Chondromyces crocatus: one gene and its partner. The protein of the gene in region 1 binds, or shares a complex with, the protein of each later gene. Links are inferred from orthologs where the notes say so. Each region holds a gene or a part of one and is shown in the gene's direction. Other genes may lie near its edges. The genes, in order: CMC5_RS17405 and smc.

Region 1 (3,230 bases):
GACCAGGTACAGCTCGCCACCGACGTGGGGGACGGCGCAGGGCGGGATGGTGCCCGACATCAGCACCTGCACCACGTTGGGGTGCACGAGCCGGCTCGCGATCTTGGCTTCCCGGTGAAAACGTCCCGTCAGCTCCGCGTTCCCGCTCATCTCCCGGTGCAGGATCTTCACCGCGACATCGCGCTCGATCCCTGCCTGGAAGGCCCGGTAAACGCGCCCCATCGAGCCGATGCCGATGAGGTGCTGCAGCCTGATCTGTCCCGCGAGTTCCAGCCCCGCATACGGGTCGGTCTCGGTGACGGGGGCAACCTTCCGCGAGGTATGAAGGGGCGTGCCGTCTCGTGGGCAGTAGAGCACATCCGCGTCATAGCGGTCGCCACAGGAAGGGCAGCTCTTCGCGGGGCCAGGCTGCATCGAGGGGAGCGAGCATAGCACTGCTGCCCCGCGGGGACCTCGTCCAGCGCCGTCCGGCCTGGGCATCCCACCCGAGACCCCCGCCAGTCAGGTCTGAGGACCCGCGGCGATGGATCGTAGGACCCGGAGCGATGGAGACGAGCGCCCTGGAGGATGGGGGAACGGCAGAGGCCAGACGTGCCCCTTCAGCCGACCTACCTGCGACGACGTCCTCTCCAGCGGGAGCCCCCTCTACCCGCGGATGTCCGATCAGTGGATGCACCGAGAGGTGCTGCCCCTCTGGAGAGCTACCGAACATCCAGCCGATGGAGGCATGGCCTCCCCCCTCCCTCGTCCGGTCGGCTCTGCCCGTCAGTCGGCTCGGTCCGTCGCGCTGGGCAGGTCCAACCGCTGGTATCTGGGCGGCGCGAGGGCGCTGTGCGGGCACTCGCTCCTCGCTCCGAACCCTCGGTCCCCGGGGGGGCAATCGCTGGATGGGAGCGAGTTCTCCGCTGCCCGTACCGGGTCTACGGGTGCTGGCTCTTCGAGTCCTGGCGCCTCCGCGGGCCGAGCAGCGCCAGGGATGAATCCTGTCGACCGGCCGGGACATGAGCCTGCTCCTCCCGGAGCATGAGCCTGATTCTCCCCGAGGTGGAGGCCGTCACCTACACCGAACATGGACCGTTCGACACCTCCGGATTACCGTCTGCGCGATGAGCCGCCGGAAGGAGCGTGTCACCGCGTGAGAGCCCAGAAGACTGCACGAGCAGGACTGGAGCAGGGTTCCGCGCGCACGGCCCCCCGGGAGCCTCGGGCGAAGGGGTCTTCCACGTCCTCCGCGGCCGAGCGAGAGACCCACGATGCCTCCCAGGAGGGCCCTCAGGAGCCGAGAGAGGGGGAGTACTTCGTCCACCTTCCGAGTTTCGAGGGCCCGCTCGATCTGCTGCTCCATCTCATCCAGAAGCACGAACTCGACATCCTCGACATCCCGGTGAGCTTCATCACGGCGAAGTACCTCGAATACCTCAAGGTGATGAAGTCACTCGCAATCGATCTAGCGAGTGAATACCTGGTCATGGCCGCCACCCTCACGCACATCAAGTCGAAGATGCTGCTGCCCGTGGTCCCTGCCGGCCAGGACGACGACGGCATGCCAGGCGAAGAAGAAGACCCGCGCGCGGAACTCGTGCGCCGGCTGCTCGAATACCAGAAGTACAAGGCGGCAGCAGAGGCGTTCAGCGAGCGCAGCACCCTCGGTCGTGACGTGTTCATGAGAGGGATGAGCGAAGAGGAAGTGCCGCTGGGCCCTGCCCCCTTTGCCCCGGTGAATGCCTTCAACCTCCTCGATGCATTCGAGAAGATCCTGGGTCGCACCAGCGTGCGCATCGATCACGAGGTGGTGTTCGATCGAATCTCGATCACCGACCGCATCGTCGAGCTCACCGAGAAGCTGTCCTCTCGTAAAGCGATGACCTTCGAGGCCTTGCTGCTCGACGGGATCCCCCGTGGCACGACGATCTCGAGATTCGACTTGATCATCACGTTTCTGGCCGTGCTCGAGATGTGCAAGCTCAGATTGCTTCGTGTTCACCAGACGGACTCTCTCTCGACCATTCACGTCGAGCTGACGGTCCGTGGAGAAGAGTCGACCTTCGATGACTTCGAAGTCGAAGGTTCTCCGCTGGAAGCCTCGGAGGAGACGGACCCGGAGGCCTCTCGGTCGGGCTACGGGGATACCGTCATGGAGCAGGGGAGCATCGACGCGGACCTCTATGAGGTGATGGATGTCGAGGGCTGAGGTGGGATCCCGTGGCCCTGTCGACGACGCGCACTCGACCTCGAACGCCATGACGTCGATGCAAGCCGCCGCGTTCGCGTGGTTCTCGGCTCAGCCCCCATTGACGCCACCGAGTTCGGACGCCGACCCGAGCACCGCCGACCTGCACACTCCGGTCCGATCCCGGAGAGTAGAGCCCCGCGCTCTGGACAGGGACAGCGGAGCGAAGTCGGCCAGCGGAAGCGAGTCCAAGCCAGCCCGAGGGAGCAGAGCCAAGGCAACCAGCAAGCGTGGCGCCAAGCCGGCCAGCGGGAGCGAAGCAGAAGCATCCGGCGGGAGCGATGCGAAGCCGAGCCGTGACGTCGAGGCTGAAGCCGTCAGCGTGGGCGAAGCCGTCAGCGTGGGCGAAGTGGAGGCCACCAGCGAGGCAGACGCCCCCAGCGCGGGCGAGGCGAGGGACACCAGCGACGACGAGGCCGAAACCGCCAGCGCGGGCGAAGCGGCGCTGCCTGCCGGGAGCGAGGCGGAAGCTTCCAGCAGAAGCGAGGCGAGGCTGGTCGACGAGGACGACGCCGAAGCCGTCAGCGTGGTGGAGGCAGCGTCTGACGCGAGCGAGGTGGATGCATCCAGCGGGAGCCAAGCGAGGTCGGTCCACGGAAACACACCCAGCGGGGACGAGGCCGAGGTCGCCCGCAGCAACGAACCGAGGCCGGCCAACGCGAGCGGAACGAAGCCAGCCAGTGGCGAGGATCCGCGTCCGCAGAAGGCGAGCCGCCGGGACCGAGGGGCCCGTTTTCGTGCCGCCGCGTGGACCCAGCTCCGCAACCGGGCCCAGCAGGCGAAGTCACCCCGGACGTCGTCGGTGTCGCCGGTCGTGCGCAAGCACCTCAAGGGGGTGCTGGAAGCGCTGATCTTTGCCGCGGAGAAACCGATGAGCGCGCGCGAGCTCGCACGTTCCGCGACCGCGGAGCTGCCGGTCATCCGGGAGGTCCTCGCGGAGCTGGTCGCGGAGTACGAAGGGCGCGGTTTCCGGCTGGATGAGGTGGCGGGAGGGTACGTG
Region 2 (4,435 bases), 4.1 Mb from region 1 along the record:
AGCGACGGGTACGGCTCGCCTAGCCACCTGTCAAGGTGAGTGCCGCCCCAGCAGGGTGCCAGGGCCATCGAAAGAACGTTCGAACGAGCACCAACGGCGACTCCGCTCACGTCGCCAGCACGCCTTCCGACCTGGTGAAACCTCGTCGCGCGTTCAGTCCTCACGCCCATGGTTCAGCCCGGATCGAAAAGGGCGGCCAGAGCATCGGGGGTGCGATCCATGATCTTGCCGCCGCAGGAGGTTGACCTTAGACCGCGTCCCTGGTGGCAGTACGTGACGTGCGGTGACGCTATATCACCCCGCGGGGACTGACCGACCGCCCTGATTCTCTCATGCGCATCCGCAAGCTCGAAATCTCTGGCTTCAAGTCGTTCGTCGACCGGACCCTCATCCACTTCGACAGCGACGTGATCGGCATCGTCGGACCGAACGGCTGCGGCAAGTCCAACATCGTCGACGCCATCCGCTGGTGCATCGGCGAGCAGAGCGCCAAGCACCTCCGCGGCAAGTCCATGTCGGACGTCATCTTCAACGGGTCCGAGACCCGCCCGATGCACGGCATGGCCGAAGTGACGCTGACCTTCGAGAACAGCGACCCCGAGTCCGCGGCGCAGCTCCCGCTCGAGTACAAGGATTACGCCGAGATCGCCGTCACCCGGCGCCTCTACCGCGACGGCACCAGCGAGTACCTGATCAACCGCACCCAGGTCCGCCTCAAGGACGTCACCGACCTGTTCCTGGGGACCGGCGTCGGGACCAAGGCCTACTCCATCATCGAGCAGGGCAAGATCGGCCTCATCGTCTCGGCCCGCCCCGAGGACCGGCGCATGCTCATCGAGGAGGCCGCCGGCATCACCAAGTACAAGGCACGCAAACGCCAGGCCGAGCAGAAGATGGAGCAGACCCGCCAGAACCTGCTCCGCGTCGGAGACATCGTCTCCGAGATCCAGCGCAGCCTCGCCTCCCTCAAGCGCCAGGCCGCCAAGGCGGAGCGCTATGTCGCGTACCGCAAGGAGGTGGAGGACCTCATCCTCCACGAGGCCTCGCACAAGTACCTGGAGATCACCGTCCTCAACCAGCGCGAGGAGTTCGCCCGCAAGGACCACGCCGAGCAGGAACAGGTCGCCAAGACGGCGCTGGGGACCCGCGAGGCCGAGCTGGAGGTCAGCCGCCTCGAAGCCCTCGCCTGCGAGGAGCGGGCCGAGCGCGCCCAGAACGAGGCCTTCATGGCCGACAACGAGGTGCGCACCCACGAGGCGGAGATCGCCCGCGCCAAGGACAAGCTTCGCCACCTCGAAGAGCGCCGCACCGTCGCCGCCCGCGAGCAGGCCGACCTGGAGCGCTCCATCCAGGAACTGAGCGCCGAGCGCGCGCAGCTCGAAGCCCAGCTCGGTGCCGTCGCCGAGGAAGAGGCCCAGGAGAACGAACTCGCCCTCGAACAGCACGAGCGCCTCGAAGAGGTCCGCTACGGTGAGCGCAACGCCGAGCAAGAACTCGCCGTGCTCCGCAAGCGCGCCGCCGAGGCCACCGCGGCCGTCGCCGCCGCCGAGGCCACGCTCACGGGCTTCGATCGCCGCCTGGTCGACATGAGCCAGCGCCGCGCCAAGCACGAGGACGAGCTGGGACGCCTGAGCTTCGAGGGCGAGGACTTCGAGCGGCGCCGCTCGGATCTGGCCCGCGAAGTCGCCGAACTCTCAGGCAACAAGCAGTACGCGACGGACGAGCGTGCGCGCCTCGACACCGAGCTGAAGCAGCTCCGCGAGCAGGCCGTCACCTCCGATCGCACCGTCGAGCAGGCCAAGAACGAGCTGAACCAGCGCAGAAACCGCCTCCGCGCCCTCGAAGAGCTGCACACCCGGCTCGAAGGCGTCGGTGCCGGCGTGAAGAACCTCCTCAAGACGAAGGACCCGGCATTGCTCGGCCTCGTCGCCGACCGCGTCGAGGCCCCCGCCGAGCTGACCGCGGCCTTCGCCGCCTTGCTCGGCGATCAGCTCCAGTGCGTCGTCGTGAGCGATCTCGATCGCGCGATGAGCCTCCTCGGCGATCTGGCCCAGAAGAAGCAAGGCCGCGCCAGCGTCATCGCCACGAACCCGACCTGGATCCCCGACCCGAACTTCACGCTCCCCGAAGGGGAAGGCGTCCTCGGCCGCCTCGTCGAGCGCCTGCGCTTCGCCCCCGAAGACGACGCCCTCATCCGCGCCCTCGTCGGTGACGCCGTCGTGGTGGAGAGCGCCGAGGTCGGCGCGCGCCTCGCCGCCCAGGGCCTCCGCTGCCCGCTGGTCTCGCTGGACGGCACTGTCTTCGGGTCCGACGGCACCGTCAGCGGCGGCCAGGGAGACGCGGTCGCCGCCGGCATGATCGAGCAGAAGCGCGAGATGCGCGAGCTGCACGAGTTCATCGCCCAGCGCAGCGACGAAGTCACCGCCCTCCTCGAAGCACAGCAGACCCTCCGCCAGCGCATCACCGACGCCACCGCGGCCCTGGAGCGCGCCCGCACCGAGGCCCACCAGAGCGAGATCGGCCTCCTCGCCGCCGAGAAGGACCTCAAGCGCGCCGAGGAGCAGCTCGCCGGCGCCCACAAGCGCCGCGGCGTCGTCGAGCTGGAGCTGGAAGACCTCCGCGAGCACCTCGATCTCGCCAGCGGCGAGCACGAGGCCGCCCGCGAGCGCCTCGAAGCCGGCCGCGCCACCCTCGAAGAGGCCCACGGCGGCCTGGAGCACGCCGAGCAGGTCGCCGCCGAGTGGCGCGAGCGCGTCCTCGCGCAGCAGTCGGTGGTGACCGACCGCAAGGTCCGCCTCGCCCGCGTGCGCGAGCGCGCCACCGCCGCCCGCAACACCGTCGAACGCCTGGCCCGCTCCTGCGAAGAGCTGCGCATCCGCATCGACCGCCTCGATCAGGAGCGCACCGACGGCGCCGTCGGCGCCGGCCGCGCCGCCGCGACGATCATGCTCGCCCACGAGGCCCTGCGCCGCGCCGCCGCCGAGGCCCACACCGCGCAGGCCAACCTCACCGAAGCCCGCCGCGCCCTCGACGAGAGCCGCCACGCCCTCGCCGGCCGCGAGTCCGGCTTGCGCGGACTACGCCAGCAGCTCGCCGAGATCACCGAGCGCCTCCGCAAGCACGAGCTGGCCCTCGAACGACTCGCCATCGAGCACACCCACCTCATCGAGGGCGTGCGCGAGCGCTTCCGCGGCCTCGAGCTGCACACCGTGGTCGGCGACTACCACAAGCGCCCCCCCGTCGAGGCCTCCCACCGCGCCCGCATCGTCGAGCTCACCGAGCTGCTCGATCGCATGGGCCCGGTGAACCTCGAAGCCGTCCGCGAGTACGCCGAGGCCGAGGAGCGCCACACCTACTACGCCAGCCAGAAGGCCGACCTGGAGAACGCCATCGCCGACCTGGAGAAGGCGATCGCCCAGATGAACCGCGAGTCGAAGCGCCTCTTCAAGGCCACCTACGACAGCGTCAACGCCCGCTTCAAGGTCCTCTTCCCCAAGATGTTCCGCGGCGGCACCGCCGAGCTGCGCCTCACCAACCCCGATGACATGCTGGAGACGGGCATCGAGATCCTCGCTCAGCCCCCTGGCAAGAAGCTCGGCAACATCGAGCTGATGAGCGGCGGCGAGAAGGCCCTCACCGCCGTCTCCCTCATCTTCTCCATCTTCCAGCACAAGCCCTCACCGTTCTGCATTCTCGATGAGGTCGACGCTCCCCTCGATGAAGCCAACGTCGCCCGTTACAACGAGGCGATCAGGAGCATGACCAGCCACTCGCAGTTCATCCTGATCACCCACATCAAGCGGACCATGCAGTCCGTCGACGTCCTCTATGGCGTCACCATGCAGGAGGCCGGCGTCTCCAAGCTGGTCAGCGTCCGCGTCAACGAGACCGTCCGCCGCGCCGACACCCCCTCCACCGCCGTCGCCTGAAGCGCGGAACGAAAAGCACGCCAGCTCACCGCGAGAACACGTTCGCCTCGGCGCCCATGCTGGCGCTGGAGCGGCGTGGTCATCCTGGTGCGCGCACATGTGCGGCTCGGCGTACCGGGTCCTGGGGGCGGACGCACGGGAGGTGCGGGAGGCCACGGAGTCGCACTTCCCCATGATTCATGGCGCTCGCTGCCATGCCGGGTAGACGGTATCGATGTTGCCAGGGGCCTCAGGACGAAGGGCCGCCTCGCACGACGCCGAGGTCCGGCCCTGGAGGATGATCATGGCAAACCCGATCGAGACCGTGGACCTGTCGACGTGCGCCCAGCGAAACACCGCCGTGAAGTCCCCAGCGACACCAGCAGGACCCAGCAAGCGGCCGCCCCTCGGGCAGCTCGATCCGAGCGTGAAGGACTACGCGCTCTACGATCTCACGATCACCACGAGCGGCGGGCGCCTGAAGGCCCAGGTCCTCGCGGTGAACAACCCGCACTTGACGACCTTCG

Evidence for each region.
Region 2: the proteins of CMC5_RS17405 (region 1) and smc are in contact, whole or in part, in a crystal structure (PDB 3ZGX), measured with the Bacillus subtilis proteins. The link is inferred for Chondromyces crocatus from one-to-one orthologs.

What each region holds. Positions count from the first base shown.
Region 1 is NZ_CP012159.1:4,699,088-4,702,317, forward strand. Bases 240-3,163 are described here. They hold CMC5_RS17405 (segregation and condensation protein A), read left to right. Parts: upstream 240-1,135; coding sequence 1,136-2,191; downstream 2,192-3,163. Other genes in these bases: CMC5_RS17400 (serine/threonine-protein kinase), read right to left, coding at 240-414; scpB (SMC-Scp complex subunit ScpB), read left to right, coding at 2,553-3,163. Also shown: more of CMC5_RS17400, read right to left, coding at 1-239; more of scpB, read left to right, coding at 3,164-3,230. UniProt on the Bacillus subtilis protein: Participates in chromosomal partition during cell division. May act via the formation of a condensin-like complex containing Smc and ScpB that pull DNA away from mid-cell into both cell halves.
Region 2 is NZ_CP012159.1:8,780,222-8,784,656, forward strand. Bases 1-4,129 are described here. They hold smc (chromosome segregation protein SMC), read left to right. Parts: upstream 1-332; coding sequence 333-3,929; downstream 3,930-4,129. Also shown: CMC5_RS31630 (hypothetical protein), read left to right, coding at 4,213-4,435. UniProt on the Bacillus subtilis protein: Required for chromosome condensation and partitioning.